3 regions of the Enterovibrio paralichthyis genome follow, and region 2 is predicted to be linked to each of the others. Evidence: predicted binding sites of a transcription regulator. Region 2 holds the regulator's gene; each other region holds the start of a gene.
The links. Region 2 encodes MetJ, which represses methionine synthesis genes. Its sites were predicted from a motif close to TTAGACNTNTANANGTCTAA; they were not measured.
Positions count from the first base shown of each region.

Region 1: the regulator MetJ is predicted to act here: its motif matches at 2,894-2,913, upstream of metK (methionine adenosyltransferase).
Region 3: the regulator MetJ is predicted to act here: its motif matches at 8,627-8,646, upstream of metH (methionine synthase).

Region 1 covers NZ_JAHUTS010000005.1:77,381-87,788, forward strand. The annotation lists gene epd (erythrose-4-phosphate dehydrogenase) at 1-414, opposite strand, end outside; gene tkt (transketolase) at 592-2,589, opposite strand; gene metK (methionine adenosyltransferase) at 2,943-4,097, shown strand; gene KU854_RS07975 (oxidoreductase) at 4,392-6,353, shown strand; gene KU854_RS07980 (metal-dependent hydrolase) at 6,365-7,162, shown strand; gene KU854_RS07985 (SDR family NAD(P)-dependent oxidoreductase) at 7,128-8,000, shown strand; gene KU854_RS07990 (SprT family zinc-dependent metalloprotease) at 8,038-8,481, shown strand; gene endA (deoxyribonuclease I) at 8,630-9,322, shown strand; gene rsmE (16S rRNA (uracil(1498)-N(3))-methyltransferase) at 9,407-10,138, shown strand; gene gshB (glutathione synthase) at 10,152-10,408, shown strand, end outside.
Region 2 covers NZ_JAHUTS010000009.1:106,212-116,619, forward strand. The annotation lists gene priA (primosomal protein N') at 1-1,063, opposite strand, end outside; gene rpmE (50S ribosomal protein L31) at 1,315-1,527, shown strand; gene KU854_RS12880 (malic enzyme-like NAD(P)-binding protein) at 1,933-3,189, shown strand; gene metJ (met regulon transcriptional regulator MetJ) at 3,270-3,587, opposite strand; gene KU854_RS12890 (O-succinylhomoserine (thiol)-lyase) at 3,821-4,987, shown strand; gene KU854_RS12895 (bifunctional aspartate kinase/homoserine dehydrogenase II) at 4,984-7,428, shown strand; gene metF (methylenetetrahydrofolate reductase) at 7,627-8,517, shown strand; gene KU854_RS12905 (PadR family transcriptional regulator) at 8,602-9,177, opposite strand; gene ppc (phosphoenolpyruvate carboxylase) at 9,530-10,408, opposite strand, start outside.
Region 3 covers NZ_JAHUTS010000005.1:291,452-301,859, forward strand. The annotation lists gene uvrA (excinuclease ABC subunit UvrA) at 1-123, shown strand, start outside; gene KU854_RS08970 (Wzy polymerase domain-containing protein) at 161-1,813, shown strand; gene KU854_RS08975 (pyridoxal-phosphate-dependent aminotransferase family protein) at 1,858-2,976, opposite strand; lysine riboswitch at 3,180-3,355, shown strand; gene lysC (lysine-sensitive aspartokinase 3) at 3,449-4,795, shown strand; gene metH (methionine synthase) at 4,853-8,527, opposite strand; gene KU854_RS08990 (cation:proton antiporter) at 8,772-10,106, shown strand; gene metA (homoserine O-acetyltransferase MetA) at 10,161-10,408, opposite strand, start outside.

The DNA.
Region 1 (10,408 bases), on a different contig from region 2:
CACACCAAAGATAATGGTGTTATCGAGGTCATTACTGCCAGGGTGGGAAAAGAGTACTTTTTTGGCACCGGCATCAAGATGCGCCTGACCGTGTTCACGGCTGCCAAACACACCCGTGCAATCCAGTACGATATCAACGTCCAAATCGCGCCACGGCAACAGGTTGATATCACTAAGATGAAGGATGCGGATCTTGTCGTCGCCAACAAACAGGTTTTCCTGGCTGTTGGTGACTTTCTTGAAAAAGCGCCCGTGGCTGGAATCGTATTGCAGCAGATGCGCCATGGCATCAGGTTCTGCTAACTCATTGACCGCAACCACTTCTATCTGGTCACGCTTGTCACTTTCATACAGCGCACGGAGCACACTGCGGCCGATGCGGCCAAATCCGTTGATTGCGACGCGTAGTGCCATATCCCTGCCGTCAAACCTTGAACGTTATGAAGAAATGCGGCGGACAGTCTATCTCAAGCACGTGAATTTCGCACGTGGAATGTGACCCCGCTCCCGCACGAATTTGTGAACGAGACAAATGCCGTACCAAAAAGAAAACCCGCCGGATGGCGGGTTTTGTATTTGAAGCTGTTTGGCTTATGCCAGCAGTTCTTTCGCTGTTTCAACCACGTTTTCAGTGGTGAAGCCGAACATCTTGAACAGCTGGTCAGCAGGCGCTGATTCACCAAAGGTGGTCATGCCGATGATGCGGCCATCAAAGCCAACATACTTGTACCAGAAGTCTGCAATGCCCGCTTCGATAGCGATACGTGCTGTCACGTCTGATGGCAGAACCGCTTCACGGTACGCGGCATCTTGCTTGTCGAAGGTGTCAGTCGATGGGATAGACACCACGCGAACCGCTTTACCTTCTGCAGTCAGTTGTGCTGCTGCTTCTACCGCCAGTTCAACTTCTGAACCGGTGGCGATCAGGATAAGCTCTGGCTTGCCTGCGCAATCTTTCAGGATGTAACCACCCTTGGCGATGTCAGCCACTTGCTCAGCGGTACGATCTTGTTGTGCCAGGTTCTGACGCGAGAAAATCAGCGACGTTGGGCCGTCTTTGCGCTCAATCGCCAGTTTCCAAGCAACTGCAGATTCAACCTGGTCACATGGACGCCATGTGCTCATGTTTGGTGTCAGACGCAATGACGCGATTTGCTCAACCGGCTGGTGCGTCGGGCCGTCTTCACCCAGACCGATAGAGTCGTGAGTGTAAACCTGAATGTTCTGCACTTTCATCAGTGCTGCCATACGCATCGCGTTACGTGCATATTCCATGAACATCAGGAAGGTCGCACCGTATGGGACGAAACCACCGTGCAGGGCGATACCGTTGATGATCGCGGTCATACCGAACTCGCGCACACCGTAGTGGATGTAGTTGCCAGATGCATCTTCACCGGTCAGGGCTTTTGAGCCAGACCACATGGTCAGGTTTGAAGGTGCCAGGTCAGCTGAGCCACCCATGAATTCAGGCAGCATCTTACCGAACGCTTCCAGCGCGTTTTGTGATGCTTTACGTGACGCAATGTTCGCTGGGTTGGCTTGCAGATCAGCGATGATTTGGTTCGCTTTCTCTTCCCACTCAGCTGGCAGCTCGCCGTTTACGCGACGTTTGAATTCTGCAGCCAGCTCAGGGTGTGCAGCTTCGTACGCAGCCAGTTTCTCGTTCCACGCGGCTTCTTTTTCAGCACCCGCAGCCTTGGCATCCCATGCGCTGTAAACGTCAGCAGGGATTTCAAATGCAGGGTGTTCCCAACCCAGGAATTCACGCGCTGCTTTGATTTCGTCTGCGCCCAGTGGTGCGCCGTGACAGTCGTGTGAGCCCGCTTTGTTTGGTGAGCCGAAACCGATGATGGTTTTGGTACAAATCAGGGTAGGACGGCCTGTTTCTGCTTTCGCCGCTTCAATCGCTGCGTTGATTGCTTCCGCGTCGTGACCGTCTACTGCCGGGATAACATGCCAGCCGTAAGATTCGAAACGCTTCGGCGTGTCGTCGGTGAACCAGCCTTCAACGTGACCGTCGATAGAGATGCCGTTGTCATCCCAGAATGCGATCAGTTTGCCCAGACCCAGGGTACCTGCCAATGAACATGCTTCGTGGGAGATACCTTCCATCAGACAGCCATCGCCCAGGAACACGTAAGTGTTGTGGTCAACGATATCGTGGCCGTCGCGGTTGAACTGTGCAGCCAGTGCTTTTTCCGCAATCGCCATACCCACTGCGTTGGTGATGCCCTGACCCAGAGGACCGGTCGTGGTCTCTACGCCTGGTGCATAGCCGTACTCAGGGTGACCCGGGGTTTTAGAATGCAGCTGACGGAAGTTTTTCAGATCGTCGATAGACAGATCGTAACCGGTCAGGTGCAGCAGGGAGTAAATCAGCATAGAGCCGTGACCGTTAGACAGCACGAAGCGGTCGCGGTCTGCCCACGCAGGGTTCTGCGGGTTGTGGTTCATATGGTCGCGCCACAGCACTTCGGCGATGTCCGCCATGCCCATTGGGGCACCTGGGTGACCAGAGTTAGCTTGTTGTACACCGTCCATGCTGAGTGCACGGATCGCGTTGGCTAAAACCTTGCGAGAAGACATGTCTGCTCCTGAGATCGATAGACGTTTTGAGTTATAGGCAATCCGGCACAATACTATTAATGAGACAGCCAGATTGCTGAATGAGGCGGGCGGGTATTGTCGCAAGACTCCGGCGGCTCTGCAAACGTTTTACTTGGCTGATTTTAAGGGGATCTGTCCATTTTTCCCCCTAACGTGCTGCATCTGTTTGTAAAGCTTGAAAGCCAGACGCAAACGTTTCCGGAGAAAGTCGGACAAACTGTACGGTTGATTTATGCAATTCCCCACGTAGAATAGACGTCCAGATGGAAAAGCATCTACACATTTAAACGTACATACGTATCAACCCAATTACACAATGCTAGGGATAAGACATGGCAAAGCACCTGTTTACTTCTGAATCAGTATCAGAAGGTCATCCAGATAAAATTGCAGATCAAATTTCAGACGCAGTTCTTGACGCCATTCTGAAGCAAGATCCAAAAGCACGCGTAGCGTGTGAAACTTACGTAAAAACCGGCATGGTAATGGTAGGTGGTGAAATCACTACCTCCGCGTGGGTTGATATTGAAGAGCTGACACGCCAAACCGTTCGTGAAATCGGCTATGTGCACTCAGACATGGGTTTCGACGCTGACTCTTGTGCGGTTCTGAACACCATCGGTAAGCAATCGCCAGACATCAACCAAGGCGTTGATAAAGCTGATCCTAAAGAGCAGGGCGCTGGCGACCAGGGCATCATGTTCGGTTACGCATGTAACGAAACCGAAGTGCTGATGCCTGCACCAATCACTTACGCACACCGTCTGATGCAGCGTCAGGCTGAAGTTCGTAAGAACGGCACCCTTCCTTGGCTACGTCCGGATGCAAAATCTCAGGTGACCTTCCAGTACGATCAAGGCAAGATTGTGGGCATTGATGCGGTAGTACTGTCTACCCAGCATTGCGACACCATCTCTACGTCTGATCTGCGTGAAGCGGTAATGGAAGAAATCATCAAGCCTGTTCTGCCTTCAGAGTGGCTGAACAAGGATACCAACTACTTCATCAACCCAACCGGCCGTTTTGTGATCGGCGGCCCAATGGGTGACTGTGGTCTGACTGGCCGTAAGATTATCGTAGATACCTACGGCGGCGCAGCGCGTCACGGTGGTGGTGCATTCTCTGGTAAAGATCCATCGAAAGTTGACCGCTCTGCGGCATACGCAGCTCGTTACGTGGCAAAGAACATTGTTGCTGCGGGCTTGGCAGACCGCTGTGAGATCCAACTGTCTTACGCTATCGGCGTCGCAGATCCAACGTCTATCATGGTAGAAACCTTCGGTACCGAGAAAGTGTCTCACGACATCATTATCGAAGCGGTTCGCCAGCACTTTGACCTGCGCCCATACGGTCTGCAAGAAATGCTGAACCTGCTGCAACCTATCTACCAGAAGACCGCAGCATACGGTCACTTCGGTCGCGAAGAATTCCCTTGGGAAAAAACCGACAAAGTGGCGGCACTGCGCGATTTCGCTAACATCAAATAAGCGAACGGATAGAATGCGTTTTAAACAAAGGAGCCTTAAGGCTCCTTTGTTGATCTTGCTTCCAATCCTTGCCCTCTTATTTTCGTTTACTCCAATCTCATCGAAGTTTGACTCCACACTTCTTCTTAAATAACAGCGCTATACCCTCCCCCTGCAGTGCATCCAATAACTAATACACAAGCCCTATTCTAATTGGCGATAACATAGTCCCTAGTTGTCCAGCTTTCTGTATGAGTCAGGCAGTAGGAGCTCAGCCACAGATAAGCGCATCGTCAAAGATTAAGGAAGGATCCTATGACGGAGCTGCTTGAACGCCCCTTGTCATTGCCATGCGGTTTAATACTGAAAAACCGACTGATTAAAACAGCCACTGCCGAAGGTTTATCCGACACTGATGGTCGCCCAACTGCGCCGCTGCTGCGCCTTTACCGTCAATGGTCGACGAGTGGTACTGCTGCAATAATAACCGGCAATATCCATGTTGACAGAAACCACCGTGAACAGTGGCGATCACTGGTGATTGAGAGCCATTCTCAGACCGGTCGTTTCCAGCGTCTGACTCACACCGTACAACAGCATGGCTGTGCTCTATTTGCCCAACTCAACCATGGTGGCCCGCAAACCCCCAACGATATCCATCATCATCCCTTTGCGCCAAGTGAGTATGCGCCGCCCTGGTATTTTCTTGACTACAACCCCTCACAAGCCATGAATGAGAACGACATTGAGGATGTTATTGACCGATTCGTCTCAGCTGCTTGCTTTTGTGAGGCCTCGGGGTTTTCCGGCGTACAGATACATGCAGCACATGGTTATTTACTGAGTGCCTTTCTTTCTCCTGCAACGAACCTGCGCAACGATCAATGGGGGGGCAGCGCGCAAAACCGAGCAAGACTACTTATACGCATCTTGCGCAACATCAAAGCCCTGACAAGCTCGACCTTTGCTGTAGGCATCAAACTCAACTGCCGGGATTTCATCAAAGGGGGAACCTCCCCAAAAGTTTGCGCCCAAACCGTTTCTCTGCTCTGTGAAGCCGGCGCAGACTTTATTGAAATCAGTGGTGGCAGCTACCTCAACATGGCCATGTCGGGTCAAAATAATCGTTCTCAGGGCGCATACTTTTCCCAATACCTGCCACTCATCCGACAACATTGCTCCGTACCCTTGATGCTCACTGGCGGCATTCGCGATATGGATACCATCAATCAGCTTCTGTCCCAACAAGGAGCAGATCTGATTGGCATGGCAAGGCCTTTCTGCCTGCTGGATAGCCCATTGGAGGCACTCAAATCCGGCTTGGTGCTTCCTGGACACCCTCCTTTCTCCACAAGGACGCTGGGGTATACATGTCGGAAACTCATACCTTCACTCAATACGCTGGATCATTACCGCGAACAAGGATGGTTTGCCGACACCCTGCGCTGCCTTGGAGATAGGCAACCCCACTTGTCACCACTGTCCCCCAATCAGGCACTGGCAGCGTTTTACCACCGTGAAGACCAGCACAGACGCAAAGCGCCACAAAAAAAACTCAATGCCTATTGGGGCGGGAGAATTGTTGAGTCCATTGCTAACACCGCACTGGTGATCCCTGTCAGCGCTTTTGAACAATTCTTTTGCGATGTCCTCAGACAATGCCAGGCCACACAGCAAAACTCCCAGCTAGAAGATGAATTTGAGGTCGCACTCACTCACTTGATTGAAGAAGAAGCTGCTCATTCTGCGAAACACAACGACATGAACCAAAGGCTGGATGAGATGGGCTATCCCGTCAGACAGTTGGAGCGTCAGATAGAAAAGCACCTGAATGCACTGCGGAAAAAGCCGCTGGATTATCAAGCCGCCTATGTCGCCGCCGCGGAAGCGCAAATTGCAGAAGTCAGTAAACGCATCCTTAGTAATCACAAGCTCTATCAGGATATGTATCCACCTTGGCGACAATTTCTGGTTGACCATGCAAGTGATGAGATAGCACATCAATGGGTCAGCGAAGCATTGATCGAAAAAATGCAGGTATCGCGGTGGACGCAGCTGAAAGCCACCCTCGACTTCAACCTCTACTCACTGTTAAAGCTTCGCTATGGTGTCTGGACGCTTTGCAGGAGCCGACATTTTTCCTTAGTAAAAAGCCTGCATATCGCCTTCAGTGTTGAATGGCTGCTGTGGAGCGGGAAGCAACCCTTAGGTATGGCCTGGCTCAAAGGTGCTGCGGGCGCATTGGCACTGACACCAAAAGTCAAATCTCAGTCTTAGGAGGGAATCATATGAATTCAGAAGAAGCCTTAGCATTGCCCGACGACAGATATTGGGCTGGCGGCCATGGTCGCTATAACACCTACATTTTGACTGCCCTGTTAGCAACTGTGCCTGCATTCGAGCGTTTCTTATGCCGAACCATGGAAACCTACCTCGAGTCAGACAAAGTGACCGAGAGTGGCCGACGGTTTGCGAATCAACTTCGCGTCGAAGAGGTGGAGCATATTGAAGAACATGACAGGGTATTCAATGCACTGACAGCATTGGGTTACCCGGTGGAAGACATCGCCAAAGACACACAGGCATGGCTTGATGAAGCCCTCGCCTCTCCGCTCAATACACGCATGGCTTATGTCGCCCTTGGCGAATACAACATTTCCAATGCCTGTCGGGGCATTTTACGTGGTCACCCAATGTACGAAGGCGGTCATCGACCCTGGCTTGATTATCAGCTTCAACATGCCAAAGAAGAAGTGTCCCACTACTCTCTCTCACTGGCGATTTGCCAACAGCTTAAAATCCCGAAATGGACCTTCTTCCGCGCTTATGTGAAATATTCCCGCAAAGGCACCTGGGCGTTTATTTCTGCTATCAAACACATTCATCGTAATGAAGGCTGTCCATTAAGCGACAGAGTCAAATTCTGGTTCTATTGGTACCGTACCCAGTACTTTGCTAAAAATCCGGTGTTTCTTGAAGTGACAGCAAAGTCGATCCTGATCTTCAAAGAAGTCTACAAAAATCCTGAAATGCAAAACTGGGCGGAACAACATGTCGAAAGCGCCAAAGGCAAATATGGACTCTAGCGGTTCTGTCATCCTTATCAGTGGCGGTGCCTCAGGAATTGGGCTTGCCGTGGCAGGATATTTTCTTTCACAAGGATGGATTGTGGTGACGCTGGACCGCAACATGCGTGAAACCAGTGACAGCGGACGGGATATTCATTTTCAGGGAGATATCAGAAGTCCAGAGTTTCTGACTCAATCCCTATTTGAAATAGCCCGCCAGTCGCTCAACATCAACATTGTCTTTGCCAATGTCGGCACGTCAGCCGCCGGCGCTTTTGAGGACATTCCGTGGCAGAAACATCAGGAAATTCTTGATACTAACCTCCGTTCGACATTGGCGCTGACGCACCTTGTCCTTCCTCTTTTATCCGTAGACAGCCAGCCATTGATCATCTACACCACCTCGGTTGCAGTCCTGCACGGTGTGCCGCAGATGGCGAGTTACAGCGCGACAAAGGCGGCTATTCACGCCTTTGCAGAGGCCTTACAGGTAGAGCAGGCACCTAATGGCATCCGGGTCACGACACTGCTGCTTGGTAAGTTCGATACGCCAGCGAAAAATAAAATTCGCCTCTGGCAAGCCAACGGTACCGTGCGGAAATGGGGCGGTTTCCGCCTCCCCGGAAAGGCTGAGCAACAAGCCTATAACCAGGAACAATCTGCGGAGATCGTCGGTCCTGCATTAATGCGGTATTATCTTTCGGGACGACAGGGAATGATATGCCTGCCCCCATCCCTTTCGTTCTACTATCGAACCAGTCGTTTGATACCTCAGGTGATGAAAAACTTCTATCACCGGTACTTTCGCCTGAACAAAACCCAACAGGAAAACACCAAAACGCTAAACCATGAATGAACTGGAATACCAAGTCACCAAAGCAGTTGCACAATGTATGACCCGTGCAGGTAACTATTTCCAATGCACCTTCCCTCACCCTCAAGTGCTGTTCAATCAAAGGGGAAAGTCGGCGGGTACTGCCCGCTTGCAAACCTGGCAACTGCGATTCAATCCGGTGTTGTTGAGCGAAAACCCGCAAGCCTTTTTGAATGAAGTGGTTCCCCATGAAGTGAGCCACCTTGTGGTTTACGAGCGCTTTGGCCGTGTTAGGCCACACGGAAAAGAGTGGCAGGCCGTGATGTCGCAGGTGTTTGGAGTGACCCCCAAAACTACCCACAGCTTTGATGTCAGCTCTGTTCAGGGAAAAACCTTCACCTATCAGTGTGGCTGCGATGAGATCCCGCTTTCCGTCAGGCGCCACAACAAGGTACAGCGCGAACAGGTGAAATACGTCTGCCGTCGCTGCAAGCAACCTCTGGTTTACCGGCCGACACCCTGATTTCAGCCCAAAACTCTCAAATCTGCATCGATTACTGATAACCGATTAAATTAGCACCGCTTTATAGAGAAACCACTCGCACTTTTCTGCAATAATTAGCTCACATAATTCCAATAACGAGCGCTAACATTCCATGAAAATTCGCTTGATGCTGCTGTCAGCCTTGCTGCTGCCTTTTCTGGCCTCCGCGGCTGAGCATCCCCAGTCCTTCAGTAAAGCCAAACGCGTCGCCCAGAAAATCTACCGCGATGCCCCAACCTCTTTTTATTGCGGCTGCGACATTACCTGGCAGGGCAAGAAAGGCATTCCCGACCTGGAAGCCTGCGGCTACAACGTCAGGAAACAGAAAAATCGCGCCAGTCGCATCGAGTGGGAACATGTGGTTCCGGCATGGCAATTTGGCCACCAGCGCCAGTGCTGGCAGGATGGCGGACGCAAAAACTGCACGCGTAAAGATGTCGCCTTCAAGCTGATGGAAGCGGATCTGCACAATCTGGTTCCTGCCATTGGTGAGGTAAACGGTGACCGCTCTAACTTCCGTTTTTCCCAGTGGAACGGACCGGATGGTGCCTACTACGGACGCTGTGAAGCCAAAGTGAACTTCAAGCAGCGCGTGTTCGAACCGCCTGCGCAAAGCCGCGGCGCCATTGCCCGTACCTACAAGTACATGCACGAGCGTTACGATTTGCGTCTAGCATCGGCGCAGAAAAAGCTGATGGATGCCTGGGACAAAACCTATCCGGTCACGGCATGGGAATGCGAGCGAGACCGCCGTATTGCCCGCGAGCAAGGTAACCACAACCCCTTTGTGCAAGCTTCCTGCGATATCGCCGGTCTGTAATACCATCTATCCCGTCTAGGACTACAGCCAATGGACAGCAGCGTGATACACTGCTGCCCATTGTTATCCAGTCATGAAAGCACCATGCGTATTCCAAGAATTTTTCATCCTGAACTGCTGCCAGACAACGGCCGCGTTGCCCTGAGCGAAGAAGCCGCCAACCATGTTGGCCGTGTACTGCGTATGCAAACCGGTCAGGAAGTGCTGCTGTTTGACGGCAGCGGTGCTGAGTTTCCGGCAGTGATCGCCGAGTCTGGCAAGAAGTCTGTCACTGTGGATATTGCTGAGCGCGTAGAGCGCAGCATCGAATCCCCACTGGATTTGCATTTGGGTCAGGTGATCAGCCGTGGCGACAAGATGGAGTTCACTATCCAGAAATCGGTCGAACTGGGGGTCAATGTCATCACTCCGCTGATTTCTGAGCGTTGTGGCGTGAAACTCAACGCAGAGCGTTTCGACAAGAAACTGCAGCAGTGGCAGAAAATTGCGATTGCCGCCTGTGAGCAGTGTGGCCGTAATATCGTGCCGGAAATCCGCCCTGTAATGTCACTGGACGCCTGGATGCAGGAAGAATTCGACGGGCTGAAGCTGAACCTTCACCCGCGTGCAAAATACTCAATCAACACCCTGCCGACCCCGGTTAACCGCGTGCGTCTGCTGATTGGCCCGGAAGGCGGCCTGTCATCGGAAGAAATCGCCCGCAGCCGTGAGATCGGTTTTGAGGAAACACTTTTAGGGCCGCGTGTACTGCGCACTGAAACCGCAGCACTGACGGCAATCACTGCTCTGCAGGTCCGTTTTGGCGATCTGGGTTAATAAGGACAATTCAATGATCAAACTGGGCGTAGTGATGGATCCTATCGAGTCCATCAATATCAAAAAAGACTCTTCCTTTGCCATGATGCTGGAAGCACAAAAACGTGGCTGGGAAATTCACTACATGCAGATGAACGACCTGTCACTCGAGCAGGGCAAAGCGCTGGCACGTACCCAAATCGTGAAACTGGAACAAAACCCGGAGAAGTGGTTTGAGGTAGTGAGCGAGCAGGAAATTGCACTGGCTGATCTCGATGCCGTCCTGATGCG
Region 2 (10,408 bases):
CTGAGCCCAGCACTACGGGGATATTTTCTTCGTGCCCGCGCATCACTGCCAGATCGCGGGCGTGATAACGGAAGCTGTCCTGCTGTTTATAGGAGGCGTCGTGCTCTTCATCGACGATGATGATGCCAAGGGACTTGCAGGGCGAGAACAATGCCGAGCGGGTACCGATAATGATTGCCGCTTCGTTGTCGCGCGCAGCCAGCCAGGCATTTAGACGCTCGGTCTCATTCAATGCGGAATGCAGTACCACGACAGGCACATTAAAACGGCGCTTGAAGCGGTTGATGGTCTGTGGCGTCAGGCCGATTTCCGGTACCAGGATAAGCGCCTGCTGACCCCGCTTTAATACCGGTTCCAACAGGTTCAGGTACACTTCCGTTTTCCCTGAGCCCGTCACCCCTTCAATCAGGTAGCAGGCAAATTCCGGGTTGGCGTTGATGGTGGCTACCGACATAGCCTGTTCGTGGTTAAGCTTCGGTTTTTCCTCGACCACCGCATAGCCCTGCTGCCAGGGCTTCGCCGCTTTCTCTTCAACCGCTTCAATCCAGCCCTTTTCTTCCACGGTTTTTAATACGGTGCTGTTAAGCTCTTCTTCCAGCAGGGCACTGTGGCTCATTGCGCCGTGGCGTAATAAAGAGAGTACCCGTGCCTGCTTGGGCGCGCGGGTAAGGGCGGCGAGCGGTTGCGTTTTGCCGGACTCGGTTAGTTGCCAGCATTTTTCCCGTTCACGGTGTGCAGGCTTGCCTTTGCGAAGGGCTCCCGGCATCACAGTGGCCAGTGCATCACCGAGTGGATACTGATAGTAGCGGCTGGCCCAGTTGAGCACCTTATATAAAGGAGGCGTCCAAAGGGGAGCTGTGTCCAACACAGCATTGATAGGCTTGAGTTGCTCTAGGGGAAACTCTGAGGTGTTACCCAGACCTGAGACAATGCCCACTTTATATTGCTTACCAAAAGGCACACGCACCCGCCCGCCTACCACCGGCATGTCATGGGCAACAAGGTAGTCGAAGGTTTTGTGCAGCGGCACGGGCAGCGCGACGTGGGCAATGGTTGGCGTCATGGGTATTTTCAGGGTAACCGTTGAGTAGTTTGGCTGGCCACAGTGTACCTAGGGCAGGGCAAAGCGGAAAGGCGAGGTTGAATTTTCTTTGCAGGCAGACGGTTAGATAACGGCGAAAAAGAATTGAACAAAAAAGTTGCGATCACAGGTCTCCTTGATTAGAATTTCGCGCCTTACAAATGTTTGTTAACCACGTGTGGTGCCCGATAGCCTCGGGAGAGCGACACGGCCTTTAAATTGAGGTTATCCCTATGAAAGCTGGTATCCATCCAGAATACAAAGCAGTAACTGCTAAGTGCTCTTGCGGCAACACTTTTGAATTCAACACTACTCTGGGTCGCGACATCAACCTGGACGTATGTGACAAATGCCACCCATTCTACACCGGTACTCAGCGTGTAGTTGACACTGGCGGCCGTGTTGATCGCTTCACTAAACGTTTCGGCGTTCTTAGCAGCAAGTAATTGCGGTTTTATGAAAAAAGGGTGCGAAAGCACCCTTTTTTTGTTGCCTGATACAGCTTGTAAGACCTTTTACAACCTCAGTATAGGTAGACTATTACAGTTTATCCAAGTGAATAGCTGGTTCTGCTATTCACGCTGCGTTACCATTTTGTAGTCTTTGTTTCGCCAGTGTTGACTCCATTGCGTCATACTGAATTGCTACACTCGTTAAGACAGGGTGGAAAGCCAAATAGGGAAGCAATGCAGGCTATGCCCTGAGCAAAGACTATCTGCATGAAGATGCCGTTTGAGCATCCACGTGGGAATGCGCAATGCCGTACCTTGTTGATTGTTTTTACCTCTGCTTGCGGGGCAATCAAACACAAGGGTATTCAGCCAATAACAATTACAGTCAGGAACATATTCATGTCTGAAGACAAACGCCAACAGGCGCTGGACTATCATGCGTATCCAGTACCGGGCAAAATCTCTGTAGAACTTACCAAACCGGCAGACACCGTTGAAGATTTGGCATTGGCTTACAGCCCGGGCGTGGCTGAGCCGGTGCGTGAGATCGCGCAGGACGCTGACAATGTTTATAAATACACTGCAAAAGGCAACATGGTTGCAGTGATCTCGAACGGTACCGCAATCCTGGGTCTGGGTAACCTTGGCCCGCTGGCGTCCAAGCCGGTAATGGAAGGTAAGGCGCTGCTGTTCAAACGCTTCGCAGGTCTCGATTCTATCGACATCGAAGTGAAACACCGCACCATCGAAGAGTTTGTTGATACGGTTGCCAACATTTCTGACACCTTTGGTGGTATCAACCTTGAAGACATCAAAGCGCCTGACTGTTTTGAAATTGAAAAACAGCTGATTGAGCGCTGTCATGTACCTGTTTTCCACGATGATCAGCACGGCACGGCGATCGTTACGGCGGCAGGTATGCTGAACGCACTGGAGCTTCAGGGCAAAGATATCAACGAAGCCGTGATCGTATGTCTGGGTGCAGGCGCTGCGGCTGTGGCGTGTATGGAGCTGCTGATCAAGTGTGGTGCACAGCGTGAGAAGATCTACATGCTGGACCGTAAAGGTGTTATCCACACCCGTCGTGACGACATTAACGAATACAAGCAACTGTTCGCCAACAACACCGATAAGCGTACGCTGGAAGATGTGATTGAAGGTGCGGATATTTTCCTGGGTGTGTCTGGCCCGGATCTGCTGCCGCCTGACGCGCTGAAGCTGATGGCTGACAAGCCTATCGTGTTTGCGTGTTCAAACCCGGATCCGGAAATCAAACCGGAACTGGCTCACGCGGTGCGCGATGATCTGATCATGGGTACCGGCCGTTCGGATTACCCGAACCAGGTGAACAACGTGCTGTGTTTCCCATTCATTTTCCGTGGTGCACTGGACGTACGTGCAAGCCGCATCAACGATGAAATGAAACTGGCAGCGGTAGAAGCTATCCGTGCGCTGGCGAAAGAGCCTGTGCCTGCATCAGTACTGGCGGCGGCGCGCGTTGACAAGCTGGAATTCGGTCGAGAATACATCATTCCAAAACCGATGGACCCACGCCTGCTGCCACGTGTAGCTAAAGCGGTTGCGGTCGCTGCGGTGGAGTCGGGCGTTGCGCGCATCGAGATGCCAGAAAATTATATGGCTGACAACGAAGCGTAATTCGCCGCGTTTCTTCAAGCACAAAAAAACCAGCCAATTGGCTGGTTTTTTGTTGGTATTCTGTCTCGGCGCTAACGAAATCAATACTCTTCTTCGTTAAACTCAATGCCGAGTTCTTTCATAATCCGCTTCACTTCAGCAGGGACACTGTCGGCTTTGTCTTTACGGATATCATCATCCGTTGGCAGGGGCTGACCGGTGTAAGCGTGTAAAAAAGCTTCGCACAGCAGTTCACTGTTGGTGGCATGGCGCAGATTGTTCACCTGACGGCGGGTACGCTCATCAGTCAGGATTTTCAGCACTTTCAGCGGGATAGAAACGGTGATCTTCTTGACCTGCTCTTTCTTTTTACCGTGCTCGGCGTAAGGGTTAATATATTCGCCATTCCAGTCTGCCATTGTTCACCTTCTTAGCAGTATAGGGTCTAAATCGCTGCCAACGCCGGAGACAACGCGCCCAGGTTGGATGAAAACCAAATTCTAGCGATGTTAACCGCTATATGTAAAGACATATAGACGTCTAGAGGGATTGACGTCTTGGTCTTGAGTGGTTAAGGTTGAACAAATTGTCATCAGAGCGCGCTCAATAAAACGCCGCGCCATACGATCAAATTCAGACAGGGAAGCACACCATGAGCGACAAGAAGTCCGCGACCATCGCCGTCCGTACCGGCATCACCACTGATTCACAGCATCACGCCGTTGTGCCTCCACTTTACCTTTCCACCAACTACGAGTTCCCAGAATTTGGGGCGGTGCCGAAATACGATTATGCCCGCGGCGGCAACCCAACCAGGGCGTTGCTTGAAAGCGCACTGGCGGATCTGGAAAACGGCGCAGGCGCTGTCGTTACCAACTGTGGCATGTCTGCTATCAACCTTTTACTCGCGCTATTGTCTCCTGACGACCTGATCGTGGCGCCGCACGATTGCTACGGTGGTACCTACCGACTGTTTGATTCACGCGCCAAAAAAGGGGCATTCAAGGTGTTGTTTGTTGACCAGAATGATGCCCAGGCGCTTGAAGCAGCCTTACTGCAAAAGCCCAAACTGGTGTGGGTGGAAACGCCTTCCAACCCGCTGCTGCGTGTGGTTGATGTGGCGGCAATTTGCAAACAGGCCCATGCTGCCGATGCTTGGGTAGGCGTGGACAATACTTTCCTGTCACCGGTGCTGCAGCAACCCCTGAATCTTGGTGCGGATTTTGTCGTGCACTCGACCACCAAATTTATCAACGGTCATTCCGACACCGTCGGCGGCGTTGTCGTTGCCAAAGAAGTGGAGCTGTATGAAGAATTGAAGTGGTGGGGGAATTGTATCGGGGCAACCGGCAATGCCTTTGACAGCTATATGACACTGCGTGGACTGCGTACCCTGGGAGCCAGAATGCGCATGCATGAAGAGAACAGTGGCGCAATCCTTGAGTTCCTGAAACAGGAGCCTTTGGTCAGTGTTATCTATCATCCGTCGCTGCCAGCCCACCCGGGTCATGAGATTGCGAAGAAACAACAAGCAGGTTTTGGCGGAATGTTGAGCTTTGAACTCAAAGGTGACGAAAGTGAGCTGAAACTTTTCCTCGCCTCACTTAAGCTGTTCACTTTGGCCGAATCATTGGGCGGCGTGGAAAGCTTAGTCACGCACCCAGGCTCAATGACCCACCGAGCCATGTCGGACGAAGCGCAAGCAGAAGCGGGCATTGCAGCGACCTTGCTGCGCCTGTCCATCGGTCTGGAAGACAAGGCCGATTTGATCGCCGACCTGAAACAAGCATTCGATATAGTAAGAGAGAGCCAGCAATGAGTGCGGTTGAAGTAGTATCCCCTCAGCAGTCGCCATCCCGTCAGTTACATAAGTTCGGTGGCAGCAGCCTTGCCGATCCTGACTGTTTTCGCCGTGTTGCCCGTATCCTGGGTCAATACAGTGGCGACACAGACATCATAGTGGTGTCTGCGGCCGGAAAAACCACCAACCACCTGATTGAGTGGATTGGCCTGTTGGGCAAAGATGGCCGCCTGGCACATGAAAGCCTGCAAAGCTTGCGTAAATACCAGCAGGACTTGATTGAAAACCTGATTGAAGGCGAGCAAAAGCAGGTGCTGGTGGATGCGCTTTATAAAGATTTCAGCGCTTTGGCTCAAGCGGGCGAAAACCCGCTGACGGAAGCGCAGCGTGCGTGGAGCCAGGGTTTTGGTGAAGTCTGGTCTGCGCGCCTGTTGTCTGCGTTGCTCAGCCAAAGCGAGTTACCGGCAGTACAGCTCGATTCACGCCGCTTCCTGCGCGCTGAACGTGGCGCACAGCCGGAAGTAGACCGCGCAAGCTCCTGGCCTCTTCTGAAAGAACAACTGGTTCAGCACACCAAACGCCGCATCGTGATCACCGGATTTATGGCGCAAAACAGCGCCGGTGAAACCGTCCTGCTTGGCCGTAACGGTTCGGATTACTCCGCCACCATTATCGGTGCCTTGGCTGATGTCAGCCGTGTGACTATCTGGAGTGACGTTGCCGGTGTCTACAGCGCGGATCCGCGCACAGTGGGTGATGCCTGCCTGTTGCCTTTGCTGCGTCTTGATGAAGCGGCAGAGCTTGCCCGTCTGGCAGCGCCTGTGCTGCATACCCGCACACTCCAGCCGGTGGCACAAAGCTGTATCGATTTGAACCTGCGCTGCAGTTACGACCCGGAATCCGGTTCTACCCGTATTGAGCGGGTACTGGCATCTGGTCGCGGCGCAAAAATTATCACCTCACTGGGTGAGGTTTGCCTGTTGCAGCTGGATGTACCGAAATCCCATGACTTCGGTGTAGCCCGTCAGGACATCGAACGTTTGCTGGTACGCAACCAAATTCTGCCTTTGGCTTCTTCTTACAGCGCCGATCAGCACCGTATCCAACTGGCCTATACGGCTGAGGTGGTCAACAGTGTGCTCGAACAGTTGCAGGATGCCGGTGTGCCCGCAGATATCCGTCTGCGCGAAGGCTACAGCATGGTTGCCGCCGTGGGAGCAGGGGTGACGGCTAACCCGGTGCATTGCCACGGTTTCTACCAGCAGCTTCGCAGTCAGCCCATTGAGTTTATTTCTGAATCTGCCAGTGGCCTGAGCATTGCGGCAATCCTGCGCAAAACCAATACCGCAGCGCTGGTGTCGGACATTCACCGCGCCCTGTTTCAAGCGCAGCGGAGCATTGGTCTGGTACTGCTTGGCAAAGGTAATATCGGCAGCCGCTGGTTGTCGCTGTTTGCCGAGCAAAAAGCGGCGTTGGAAAAGCGACATGGCATGAGTTTTGAGCTGATATCTGTCCTCGACAGCGACAGCCTGTGGGTGGACTTTAACGGCATAGATGCAGAAAGCGTGATGACACGCTTTGATGAAATGGCTACCCCATACCAAGGTGGCGAGTGGCTGACACACCTGCTCAACCATCCTTACGATGAAATTGTGGTGTTGGATGTGACGGCGAGTGCATCGCTGTCACTGCAATATCCGGATTTGGCAGAACACGGCTATCACCTGATTTCTGCCAATAAGTTTGCTGGCTCTGCGCATGGCGATTTGTACCACCAAGTGCAGGATGCATTTGCGAAAACCGGACGTTTCTGGCTCTACAATGCAACCGTCGGAGCTGGTCTGCCGGTTAACCACGCGGTGCGTGATCTTCGTGAAAGTGGCGATCAGATAACGGCAATCTCCGGCATTTTCTCCGGCACCCTGTCTTGGCTGTTCCAGCAGTACAACAGTGAAATCCCATTCAGTGAGCTGTTGGAGCAGGCCTGGCAACAGGGGCTGACAGAGCCGGATCCGCGTGAAGATTTAAGCGGCGCGGATGTCATGCGAAAATTGGTTATCCTGGCACGTGAATCAGGTCTGGATTTAGAGCCAGAGCAGGTACAGGTGCAATCCCTGGTGCCGGAATCCCTCAGCCAACTGTCACTCGATGCCTTTTTGGATCACAGCAGCGAACTCGACGATGTGCTGGAGGAGTGGTGGAACAAAGCACGTAAAGAGCACGGGGTGCTGCGCTACGTGGCACGGCTGTCACGCAAAGGCAAAGCACGCGTGGGAATCGAAGTGTTGCCTGAAGAGCATCCGCTGGCCAATCTCCTGCCTTGCGACAATATCTTTGCGATTGAAAGCCAGTGGTATCGTGAGAATCCGCTGGTGATCCGCGGGCCCGGAGCCGGGCGGGATGTAACCGCCGGGGCACTGCTGTCCGATCTCAATCGCATAGCGGCACTCCTTAAATAGGAATGTGAAAAAAAGCGGAGGGAAACCTCCGCTTTTTTTATATGCTGAAGACGATGCATGATCATCATGAATAAATTTCAATTTAAGTCAGTTGACTTTAAATTGACCGCAAGACAATATCTAGACATATAGACGTCCAAATGGATGTCGACATTGAAAAGGATTTCTCGGCGCGGAATGCCGAAGTAGGGAGACGTTATGGGTTACTCACACGCCAGCCACCTGGATGCGCTGAATCAGAATTTGTCCGACTTGAACGGCGACATCAATGTCTCCTTCGAATTTTTCCCCCCAAGCTCTGAAGCGATGGAGCAGACGCTCTGGGCATCAGTACAACGCCTGAAAAACCTCAAGCCAAAGTTTGTGTCCGTGACATATGGCGCCAACTCCGGTGAGCGTGACCGTACCCATGGCATCGTCAAAAGTATCAAACAGGAAACGGGCATCGAAGCGGCACCGCACCTGACCTGTATCGATGCAAGCCGTGATGAGCTGCGTGAAATCGCCCGCGATTACTGGAACAGCGGTATCCGCCATATCGTGGCGTTGCGTGGTGATTTGCCTGAGAAAAGTCAGAAGCCGGATATGTATGCCGCGGATTTGGTTGAATTGCTCAAAGGTGAAGCTGACTTTGATATTTCTGTGGCGGCGTATCCGGAAGTGCACCCAGAAGCCAAAAGTGCACAGGCTGATCTTATCAACCTGAAACGCAAGGTGGATGCCGGTGCCAACCGCGCCATCACCCAGTTCTTTTTTGACGTGGAAAGCTACCTGCGTTTTCGTGACCGCTGCGCAGCAGCAGGGATTGATGTCGAAATCATTCCAGGCATTTTGCCGGTATCCAACTTCAAGCAGGCGTCACGATTTGCCACGATGACCAACGTGCGTATTCCTGCCTGGATGCACAAGCAGTTTGAAGGGTTAGATGATGACCCGGTTACCCGTCAGATGGTGGGTGTCAGCAACGCCATTGATATGGTGCGCGTGCTGAGCCGTGAAGGCGTGAAAGATTTCCACTTCTACACCTTGAACCGCGCAGAGCTGACGTATGCGCTTTGCCACACTCTGGGTGTCAGACCTCAGGGTTAACTGAAATAACGTGGCTCTGCAGACATAAAAAAACCGTCGTTTCAGCGACGGTTTTTTTCGGTTAACCCCAGTAAACATCTGGGATCAGTTGTGGGCGGCAATCTTGTGGTTTGCCACCATGGTTTCCATGGCGCTGAGCTCGATCAGTACTTCTTCAGCCCAGGTCAGCCACGCTTCCTGACGCAGTATATTCCTGCGCAGTGTCAGTCTTTCTAACCGGCCTTCACGGGAAAGCAGGGAAAGATCGGCATAGTGGTGGCGTTCCATATCGCGATACTGGCTGAGTTTTAAGCGTGCCTCCTCCATCAGGGCATTGATGTGCTCGATCATAGGAGCCGGGTCAAAGATGCTGCAGGTCAGCAATTTGGCGGACACCTCGTCGCGGTCAGTCGGGTGCTTGGCCGGGATCAGAAACCATTCATACAGGCTTTGTTTGCCGATATCTGTAATGGAATAGACCTTGCGATCCGGTTTGCCATCCTGAGGTTCGAGACGACAACTTACCGCGCCCATATCGGCGAGCTTGTTGAGTTCACGGTAGACCTGTTGGTGGCTGGCTTTCCAGAAGTGGCCGATAGCGTTAGAAAACTCTTTGGTTATATCATAACCTGTTGCGTCACGGTGGCTGAGCACCGTTAGAATTACATGCGGTAGTGACATCTCTTCTATCCAAAATATCAAAAAAGGCGATCCTCGCCCTGGGATGTCGCTCTTTGGCGATGTGTTTATCTTCCCAACACTGGGTGGATCGTCGCGTTTTTCTATGTCTGTAGAGGGCGTATGTTGCCAACAGGTCACCCAAAAAGAAGGGTGAAAAATGCGCTCTATCAAACACCAAAACGGCAATTTAATTGTCGGTATTACCAGTAAGTACTTGGTCGAGGCGACTTTGCACACTGGCTACTCAACATACTAATAACATTATCAATGCAACAACAAACGAAAAAGGCTTACCAAAAATAAAAAAGGCTGCAACTTGGCAGCCTTTCTTAATTTTGAATCGATTTCTCATTTATCCGGTGTTGCGCATGCCCGCAGCGATACCGGCAATGGTCACCATCAATGCTTCGTCCAGATCGCTGTGCTCGCCTTCTGCCGCGCGGGTACGGCATAGAAGCTCAGCCTGCAGCATGTTAAGTGGCTCAACATAGATGCTTCGCAAGCGGATGGACTCGGCGCCCCATGGGTTTTGTTCCATCAGGTGGTCACTGTTTTCTACCATCAGCACGGCTTTGATGTCCTGTGCCAGGCGGTCGCGCAATTGCTCGCCCAAAGACCACAGGGATGGGTCAACCAGCTTCTCGTCGTAGTATTTGGAAATCGACGGATCCGTTTTGGTGAACACCATTTCCAGCATACCCAGACGGGTTGAGAAGAATGGCCATTCGCGGCACATTTCTTCCAGCTGGTTGAGGTGGCCATGGTCAACGGAAAACTGGATCGCCTGACCGGCACCCAGCCATGCCGGCAGCAGAAGACGGTTCTGGCTCCAGGCGAAAATCCATGGAATAGCACGCAGGCTTTCTACGCCCCCGTTCGGGTTACGTTTCGATGGGCGAGAACCCAACGGCAGTTTGCCCAATTCCATTTCAGGGGTGGCGGCGCGGAAGTACGGCACAAAGTCTTTGTGGCCGCGCACGACATCACGGTAGGCTTCGCAGGAAACCTCACTCAGGGTTTCCATCAGGTCACGCCACTCTTGCTTCGGCTCTGGTGGAGGCAGCAGGTTGGCTTCCAAAATCGCGCTGGCGTAGAGGTTGAGGCTCTGGATAGCGACATCTGGCAGGCCAAGTTTAAAACGAATCATCTCGCCCTGCTCAGTCACGCGCAGGCCGCCTTTCAGGCTGCGAGGTGGCTGTGAAAGCAGTGCTGCATGAGCAGGCGCACCGCC
Region 3 (10,408 bases), on a different contig from region 2:
CCTGAAGGCGGCAGCGGCGGCGGTATGATTATCGCCGAAGGTACGCCGGAGGATGTGGCGCTGGTTGAAGGCTCACACACGGCAAGGTTCTTGAAACCCCTACTGAAAAAAGCGGCTTCATGAGCAGAAAGTTAAGGCAATTACTGCCACACTGACCATTATGCAATCTTCAATATTGACTGATATCTGGCCATCCCGTGTGGCCAGAAAACCCTTACTCAAGCCGGTGCTCCTGTCACTGGCTGCTTTGTTTTTGTTCTGTCTGCCACTCAGCCAAATTGTGCTGGCATTTTCCGGTATCCGCCATCCTGCAGTATCACTCAGCCTGCTGCTTATCATCGCGACGGTCTGTTTCGGTGGCTGGGAAATTGCGCGGCAAAACCGCGTCAGTGTCACAACCACCACAGGCTGGATGGCCATCAGCACCTTGCTGCTGTGCTTACCTTCTTTCTATCTCCATGCCGATACCAGCGCAGCGCTTTGGTACGCAGGGGGAGCGCTACTGGTATTGTTGCTGTTTTTCACCCTGCAACAATTCAGTTTCAACCACTTCCAGCGCCAGTACCTGCTGTTGCTTCCTCTACTGGCCGGCTGGCTGGTTGCGCTGCCAATACTGATAGCCAGTATCATACCAAGCCTGAGCGATATCCTGTCGGCAGAAATACGTCGAGATACTGCAGCCATCATTTTGATGACGTCGATGACACTGTCGGCTTACCTTTTAGCGCGGACCAAGGTGTACAAACGTAACTGGTTGCCGGTTCATGGTGTGCTCATTGCAACGCCGCTGGTCATGGTCTTCGCCCTGCTCCAGATGCACTCTGCCTGGCTGGTGACTGTCATTCTGGCACTGATCCTGTTTGCGCAGCCTTTCCTGTTCCGCTACTGCAGAAAGCTCCATCATGGCCTTTGGAATCTGTCCGTCATGAGTGGCTTTGTCTTGGTCTGGCTGTATCAGGGATTACCTGAGGCCGCACTACTTTCCCCGCGTTACAGCGAATCAGTGCAAGCTGTGATTACCCAGACGTGGCAGCTGCTGGGTAGCGCCCAGTTTGAAGGCGTGGGACTGGGCCAACTGGCGACTGCACAGCTGCTGTATGGTGTTGGGCATCAAGATGTACTCCCCGTCATTGCCCCTTACCCAAGTTGGTTGCTTGGCATGTTGGCGCAAGGCGGCATTGCATACTGGCTTGGGTTTGGTGTGCTATTCGCAGTGACATTCAAGCGACTGACAGAAGCGCCAAATGGGACACGCATGATGCTGTTCGCTATCTTGTTGCCATCCCTGATAGGCATGTTGCTGACCGCTTACACCGCGGTCAATCCGGTGCTGGCCGTTTTGTTTATCGTCTTGCTTTATTGGGTGGATAATCTGACTGCGCGCTATCAAAGGGTTGCCTTTGCGTACGGCAGAACACTCAGACTGGCAACCTATGCTGTGTTGACCCTATCAACCCTTACCGTCTTCTCTTCGGTATACCTTGGAGAGCAAGCATTGCGCACACACCAGATCCGTGGCATCAAACTGGCGCAATACGAACTGCATCCCTGGTGGCATTCGTTCTACCGCGATGAAATTGGAAAACGGGCATTTTTCGACAGTGTTGAAAAGCGCGATAGCCAGGCACAGGAAGCCTACCTGCGCGACCAGATCCGCCTGCTGGCAAGAAAGCCAAGTGCCGATAAATACCAAACCCTGATTGAACTCGCTGTGCTTACCGATAACCGAGCCATCGCGCGGCAGATCAGTGAAGAAGCAACGCTGTTATTTCCAGACCAGCGCTTTGAACCAAGCTTTACCCTGCCTCAGTGACAAAAAAACGCCCAAGCGGGCGTTTTTTCTCTCCAGCTTCCGTGTTATTTCAACACATCACTCAGGGCTTTCGCACACAAGGCGACATTCTCACGTTTCGCGGCATAACCCATCAGGCCGATGCGCCAGGCCTTGCCTGCCAATGTGCCTAGACCGGCGCCAATTTCCAGGTTGTAGTCGTTAAGCAGGCGCGCGCGCACCGCCGCATCATCCACTCCTTCCGGTACCGCAACAGCATTGAGTTGCGGTAAACGGTAAGCTTCTTCAACCAGGAACTGGATACCCAGTGCTTCCAATTCGGCCTTGAGCAAGTTGTGCATGTCACGGTGACGCTGCCAGGCGTTTTCCAGTCCCTCTTCCTTCAGCATCAGCAGGGATTCATGCAGGGCATACAAGCTGTTGACCGGCGCTGTGTGGTGATAACTGCGTTTGCCCTCGCCACTCCAGTACGCTAACACCAGACTTTGATCCAAAAACCAGCTTTGCACTTTTCCGCTGCGCTGCTGCATTTTTTCCACCGCACGAGATGAGAATGTCACGGGCGAAAGTCCTGGCACACACGATAGGCATTTCTGCGAACCTGAATAGACCGCATCCAATTGCCATTCATCCACCAGCAAAGGCACACCGCCAAGGGAAGTGACCGCATCCACAATCGTCAGACAACCATGCTCACGCGCCAGCGCTGCCAGCATTTTCGCATCACTGAGCGCACCGGTAGAGGTTTCAGCATGCACAAATGCCAACACCGACGCTTCTGGATGAGCATTAAGTGCCGCTTCTACCTTGGCCGGGTCGACTGGCTTGCCCCACTCATCATCGACCATTACTGCCGTCGCACCACAGCGCTCAACATTCTCACGCATCCGATCACCAAACACACCATTGCGGCAGACAATCACAGTCTCGCCCGGCTCAATCAGGTTCACGAAGCAGGTTTCCATCCCAGCACTTCCCGGCGCAGAAACGGCGATGGTAAAAGGGTTTTCCGTCTGGAAGGCATACTGCAGCAAGGCTTTGACTTCATCCATCATCGCCACAAACAGCGGATCCAAATGACCGATTGTCGGTTGGGCCAGCGCCTGCAGGACACGCGGTGAGACATCCGAGGGGCCAGGGCCCATCAAAGTACGTTGTGGTGGGATAAAGCGGGATATTGTCATTGTTGTCTCTCCATCAGCCTTTTGTTCCCTTTACGTTAACACCGGATAGCACTGACTAAAATGCCACCATTGGATAATCCCAAGCCCAATCAAGGAAAATGGCACTTTCAGAAAAATATTCGCCGCATGCGCGTAATCTGTCGTTGACAACAAGGTTACAAACAATTATCAATAGAGAGCAATTTTTACGCAGCCAACTGCGTAGAGACAGAAGAGGCGCGTCAACCAGGCAGTCACATTGCGGAGCCCCAACTCCAATGCAGTGTGATCAGGGGGTTAGACGCCGAGACTAGACCAGACCTTGGGGGCTGGCTTGTCGGTCTGGGAGGTTGAATCCTTCGGATTGTCATCTCACTTGAGGTGGAGCGCTTCTGGAGAAAATCCTTTCTTCCAAACCCGCACTCTATCTCGTTCTGTCTCCCAATTTACTATCTAGGACAACTCCATTCGCGATTATGGGAGGTGAAGGGAAGTGAACGCATTAAATGTCGCAAAATTTGGCGGCACGAGTGTAGCCGACTACGCAGCTATGTCTAACTGTGCTTCGGTGATTAAAGGGAATTTGGACACTCGACTGGTAGTGATCAGCGCCTGCTCTGGCGTGACCAATTTACTGGTTGAACTGGCTAACGGCGTTAGCCAGGAAAGACAGCAGGATGTGCTGGCAACTCTGAGCGATATCCATTTCAGCATTTTGGCACAGCTTCCTGAAGCACCTGAAGTCGCCGCCGCTGTGAATGGCATTCTTGATGAAGTCGCGACACTCTCTGCGATTGCACAAACTTCTCCTTCAGATCAAGTTACCGATAATCTGGTTGCCTGCGGCGAACTGATGTCGACCCATATTTTCACTCATCTGCTTAATGACAAAGGCATTGATGCTGTGCGTATCGACGTGCGTGACGTCCTGAAAACAGATGGTGTGTTTGGCAAAGCCGCACCGGATTTGATTGAAACGGCATTCCATGCAGAAGCTGTTTTGTCTCCCCTGTTTAAAAAGCACATCGTTGTCACCCAGGGCTTTATCGGCTCTGATGCGCAGGGCAACACCACCACACTGGGGCGTGGCGGCAGCGATTACAGCGCAGCACTGCTGGCAGAGGCAGTAAAGGCTACCTCGTTAGAGATTTGGACCGACGTACCGGGAATCTACAGCACTGACCCACGCGTGGCGCCAGCTGCAAGTCCGATTGATGAGATCAGCTTCAGCGAAGCGTCTGAAATGGCAAACTTCGGCGCCAAGATCTTGCACCCGGCGACCCTGATCCCGGCCATGCGCCACGATATTCCCGTGTTTGTCGGCTCATCCAAAGCACCGGAAAAGGGTGGCACCTGGATACGTCGCCATGCGGAAAATTCGCCGCTATTTCGCGCCCTCGCCCTGCGTTGCAATCAAACAATGGTGACCCTGACCAGCTTGAATATGTTCCACGCTTACGGCTTTCTGGCTGAAGTGTTTAACATTCTGGCCAAGCACAAGGTATCGGTCGACCTTATCACCACGTCAGAAGTGAGCGTGTCCCTGACACTGGATCAGACAAACACCAAAGGCGGTGCCCCTAAATTGCCGGAAGCCGCGGAGCAGGAATTGGCTGAGCTGTGTAAAGTGACCGTAGAGCAGGATATGTGTCTGGTGGCCTTGATTGGCAACCATATGGGTGAATCACGCGGCTCTGCAGCCAAGATCTTTGGTGCACTGGAAGATTACAACCTGCGCATGATTTGTTACGGCGCCAGCAACCACAACCTCTGCTTCCTGACCAGTACGGCAGATTCACAGAATGTGGTGCGGGCACTGCACAAAGAGTTGTTTGAATAATCCCAGTAGCTTGCGAATAAAAAAGGGCGCTCTGAGCGCCCTTTCAGTTTCTGCCAGTTAGCCGTTAAGATTTGGCCCTAGCCATTTCTCTGCTTCGATCAGATCCCAGCCTTTACGATCGGCATAACTGTCACGCTGATCTTCCTGGATCTGCGCTACCGCAAAGTAGCGCGATTCTGGATGGGAGAAATACCAGCCAGATACCGAAGCACCCGGCCACATCGCATAACTGGTGGTCAGTGACATACCAATGGTTTCCTCTACGTTGAGAAGCTCCCATAAGCAGCCTTTCTCAGTATGTTCAGGACAGGCAGGATAGCCCGGCGCCGGACGGATACCCTGATACTTTTCACGGATCAATTCATCGTTCGACAGACTTTCATCCGCTGCATAGCCCCAGATTTCCTTGCGTACCCGCTCATGCAGATACTCGGCAAAAGCTTCCGCCAAACGGTCAGCCACCGCCTGGATCATAATGGCGTTGTAATCGTCACCCTGCGCCTTATACGCATCCGCCAGTTCACGCTCTCCAATCCCTCCGGTGACAGCAAACGCACCAATCCAGTCTTTCTTACCGCTCTCTTTCGGCGCGATGTAGTCAGACAAACAGTAGTTAAAGCCTTTTGGCTTCTCAGTTTGCTGACGCAGGTTGTGGAGCACTTTCGCAACCTGGGTACGGGACTCATCGGTATAGACTTCAATGTCATCACCAATGCTGGCTGCCGGGTAAAGAGCGCATATGCCGCTGGCTTTCATCAGACCCTCACGCTCAACGCGGTCTAAGAGGTCGTTGGCATCCTTGAACAAACGCTTGGCTTCCTCACCAACCTCTTCATGCTCAAGGATCGCCGGGTATTTGCCAACCAGTGACCAAGTCATAAAAAATGGCGTCCAATCGATGTAGTTGCGCAGAGTAGCGACATCAAAGTCTTCGAATACATGCACACCCGGTTTGGCAGGTGCTGGCGGCGTGTAAGCATCCCAGTCAATTGCCACCTTATTGGCACGTGCCTGCTCAAGGGTCACCGGCTTGGTACGTGGGCGTTTACGTGCATGCTGCTCACGCACAATTTCATAATCTGCCTGCAGCTTTTCAACAAACGCCGGCTTAAGGGTTTCAGACAACAGGGACGAACAAACCCCGACTGCTCGGGAAGCGTTATTCACGTACACCACCGGCTGGTTGTAATTCTGCTCGATTTTCACTGCGGTGTGAGCTTTGGAGGTGGTGGCACCGCCGATCAACAACGGCAAGTCAAAGCCAAGACGCTCCATCTCTTTCGCGACATGCACCATCTCATCCAGCGAAGGGGTGATCAGCCCCGACAAGCCGATGATGTCAACGTTCTCTTCCTTGGCGACCTTAAGGATCTTCTCGCAAGGTACCATCACACCAAGGTCAATAATTTCGTAGTTATTACATTGCAATACCACACCGACAATGTTCTTACCGATGTCATGCACATCGCCTTTTACCGTTGCCAGCAGGATCTTACCGTTGGTGGAGCCCGCCTGTTTTTCGGCGTTGATAAATGGCTCAAGGTGCGCCACGGCCTGCTTCATCACACGGGCAGATTTCACTACCTGTGGCAGGAACATTTTGCCTTCACCAAACAGGTCACCAACCACGTTCATGCCGTCCATCAGCGGCCCTTCGATCACTTCAAGCGGTTTGGAGGCATTAATGCGGGCTTCTTCTGTATCTTCAACGATGAACTCGGTAATACCTTTGACCAGTGCATGCTCAAGGCGTTTTTCTACCGGCCAGCTGCGCCATTCCAGCGCAGAATCGTCCTCTTCCTTACCCACGGCGTTTTCGCGGTAAGCTTCGGCAATTTCCAGCAGACGCTCTGTCGCATCGTCACGACGGTTCAACACCACATCTTCCACCGCTTCACGCAGCTTCTCTGGCACGTTGTCGTATATCTCCAGCTGACCAGCATTGACGATGCCCATGTCCATGCCGTTCTTGAAACAGTGGTAGAGGAAAACTGCGTGAATGGCTTCGCGCACGTAGTTATTGCCGCGGAACGAGAAGGAAACGTTCGACACACCACCGGAGATCATCGCATAAGGCAGGTCGCGCTTGATGTCTGCTACCGCATCAATGAAGTCGACGGCGTAGTTGTTGTGCTCATCAATGCCGGTCGCAACGGCAAAGATGTTGGGGTCAAAAATAATGTCTTCCGGCGGGAAGCCCACTTCATCGACCAGAATGCGGTAAGCGTTGGTACAGATTTCCAGCTTGCGCTCTCGGGTATCCGCCTGTCCGACTTCATCAAACGCCATCACAATCACCGCTGCGCCATAGCGGCGAATAAGCTTGGCCTGCTCAACGAACTTCTCTTTGCCTTCTTTAAGCGAGATGGAGTTAACAATCCCCTTGCCCTGAATGCATTTAAGGCCAGCTTCGATCACTTCCCATTTGGATGAGTCGACCATGATGGGCACTTTGGAAATCTCAGGCTCTGAAGCACACAGGTTGAGAAAACGTACCATGCACGCTTCAGCATCCAGCATGCCTTCATCCATGTTGATATCGATGATCTGGGCACCGTTTTCTACCTGTTGACGCGCAACTTCCAGTGCTTCGTCGTACTGTTCTTCTTTGATAAGGCGCTTGAAGCGCGCAGAGCCAGTAACGTTGGTGCGCTCCCCGACGTTCACAAACAGGGTATCTTTTTCGATGGTCAACGGCTCAAGGCCAGATAAACGGCAGGCAATGGCGATATCCGGCAATCTGCGTGGCGTAATGCTTTTCGTCACTTCATACATGTGACGGATGTGCTCAGGCGTAGTACCACAACAGCCGCCAATCAGGTTCAAAAAGCCGCTTTGCGCCCACTCTTTGACGTGCTCCGCCATCTCCTCCGGGGAAAGATCGTATTCACCAAACGCATTGGGAAGACCGGCATTTGGGTGCGCCGACACATAGCTTTCAGAGATGCGAGACAGCTCTTCGACATACGGACGCAGCTCATCTGGGCCCAGTGCGCAGTTAAGGCCAAAAGAGATGGGGTTTACATGACGAAGCGAGTTGTAGAAGGCTTCCGTTGTCTGGCCAGACAGAGTGCGGCCTGAGGCGTCAGTAATGGTGCCGGAAATCATCACTGGCAGTGAGAAGCCAAGCTCTTCGAATACCGAATCCACAGCAAAAGCACAGGCTTTGGCGTTCAAGGTATCAAAGATGGTTTCAATCAGGATCAGATCCGCACCGCCTTTGATCAGGGCGCGTGTGGATTCGGAGTAGGCGGTCACCAGCTCATCAAAGCTGACGTTGCGGTAGCCTGGGTCATTAACGTCAGGGGAAATCGAGCAAGTGCGGTTGGTCGGGCCAAGCACTCCGGCAACAAAGCGCGGTTTCGTCGGCTCTTTTGCCGTCCACTCATCAGCCACTTCACGCGCCAGCTTGGCGGCTGCAAAGTTTATCTCTTCGCTCAGGCTTTCCATGTCGTAATCAGCCATGGCAATGGTGGTGGCATTGAAGGTATTGGTCTCTAGAATATCGGCACCGGCTTCCAGATACTCTGCGTGGATCGTTTTGATCGTCTCCGGTTGTGTCAGCACCAATAGATCGTTATTGCCTTTTAAGTCGCTTGGCCAGTCGGCAAAGCGCTCACCACGGTAATCCTTCTCTTCAAGCTTGTAGCTCTGGATCATGGTGCCCATGCCACCATCGATGATCAGAATGCGCTCTGCCAAGAGTTTTTCGAGTTTTTCCTTACTGCTCACAACCACAGATCCTTCTTCTATTTTCCTTTCCCGGCCTCGGATAATCCGCTTCCAAAGCACTCAACCGATCGGGTATTGAAGCATAGTATCACACACCAAATGGAAATCTAGACGTCCAATAGTGCACACATGACCCCATGACCTCCGTGATGACTCAGATTTGTTGTAGTTTTATTCTTCGCTTGGATTTATATTTTCTTACATATTTCCCAAGATTAACTCACAGACTAAAACGGGGTCATCGATGACCGTCTATACAACACTTTGCTTTCTCGCCGCGGCAGCGATGCTTATTGCCTTTATCAACAGCAAGATAGGGCAAATGCAAACCACCATTGCCATCACTGCTGGTGCACTTATCCTCTCGCTTATCATTGTTATATCCGGTCATAACAACTGGTTTCATCTCAAAGAATTTGCCGCGACAACCCTAAACGAAGTCCACTTTGATGACTTCCTGCTTAAAGGGGTTTTAGGCTTTTTGCTGTTTGCGGGCGCTTTGGGCGTCAAATTGCCTCATCTTGAAGATCAAAAGTGGGAAATTACTATCCTAGCGATGGGTGCGACGATCGTCTCCACCATTTTTATCGGCGGCATCACATGGCTGTTCTTTCAGCTTATCGGTATCCCCTTTGCGTTGATTTACTGCATGCTCTTTGGCGCACTGATCTCGCCTACCGACCCGATAGCCGTATTAGCAATCGTTAAAAAGCTCAATGCCCCTAAACGGATATCGACCCAGATTGAGGGCGAGTCACTGTTCAACGACGGTTTCGGCCTGGTGATTTTTATTACCCTCTTTACGGTTGCATTCGGCACTGAAGAACCAACGGTTCTAAGTGTGGCTGAACTGTTTCTCCATGAAGCCGTCGGCGGTATCATATACGGATTTATTCTGGGTTTGTTGTTCCACTACCTAATCAGTAACACCGATGACCACTCGATGGAGCTGTTGCTGACATTGGGTATCCCGACAGCCGGCTATGTGTTTGCCAGCCTGATTGGGGTATCAGGCCCTCTGGCGATGGTGGTAGCCGGTATCATGATTGGTAACTGGACGCGCTATATTGGTTTTTCAAAGGAAAGTGAAGATCACCTTGACCACTTCTGGGAGTTGGTGGATGAATTCCTGAATGGTGTACTGTTCCTGCTGATCGGTCTTAGCATGCTGACATTTTCTTTCCACAAAGAAGATTGGATCATCATGGTATTTGCGATACCAGCAGTGTTGCTAGCCCGCTACCTCAGCGTGCGCCTCTGTTATGTCGGCTTTAACCGCTATCGCGAATACAACCCATACTCAGTCCGTATCCTGACCTGGGGTGGATTGCGTGGCGGTCTGGCAATCGCGATGGCAATGGCCGTGCCGGCAGGCTATATGATTGTGCCGGAGAAAAATATTGATGTGCGGGAAATCATTCTGGTGATGACCTATGCCGTAGTCGTATTCTCAATCCTTGTTCAGGGCTCGACCATCACTAAAATGATAGAAAAATCCAAAGTGGCTGAACGGGATATGGAAATTAAACCTCAAAGCTATAAAGAAGCGGAAAAACAGGTACAAGCTCCTCAGAAATAACAAGTAACCGCTGGATTTAAATGATAAAAAAGCCTGCAGATGCAGGCTTTTTTATTAGTCGTCTTTCGTGAATGCCGACTCGGAAAAGTGATCCAAATCGTATGGCGTTTGCTGGTAAACACAATAGTTAAGCCAATTGGCGAACAGAAGGTGGCCGTGGCTCCGCCAGCTCACGTACGGCTCTTGGGTCGGGTCATCATCCGGATAGTAGTTCATCGGCACAGCAGGCTCCATCCCTTCCCCCACATCACGCACATACTCCTGATGTAAGGTATGCGAATCATATTCCGGGTGTCCGGTAA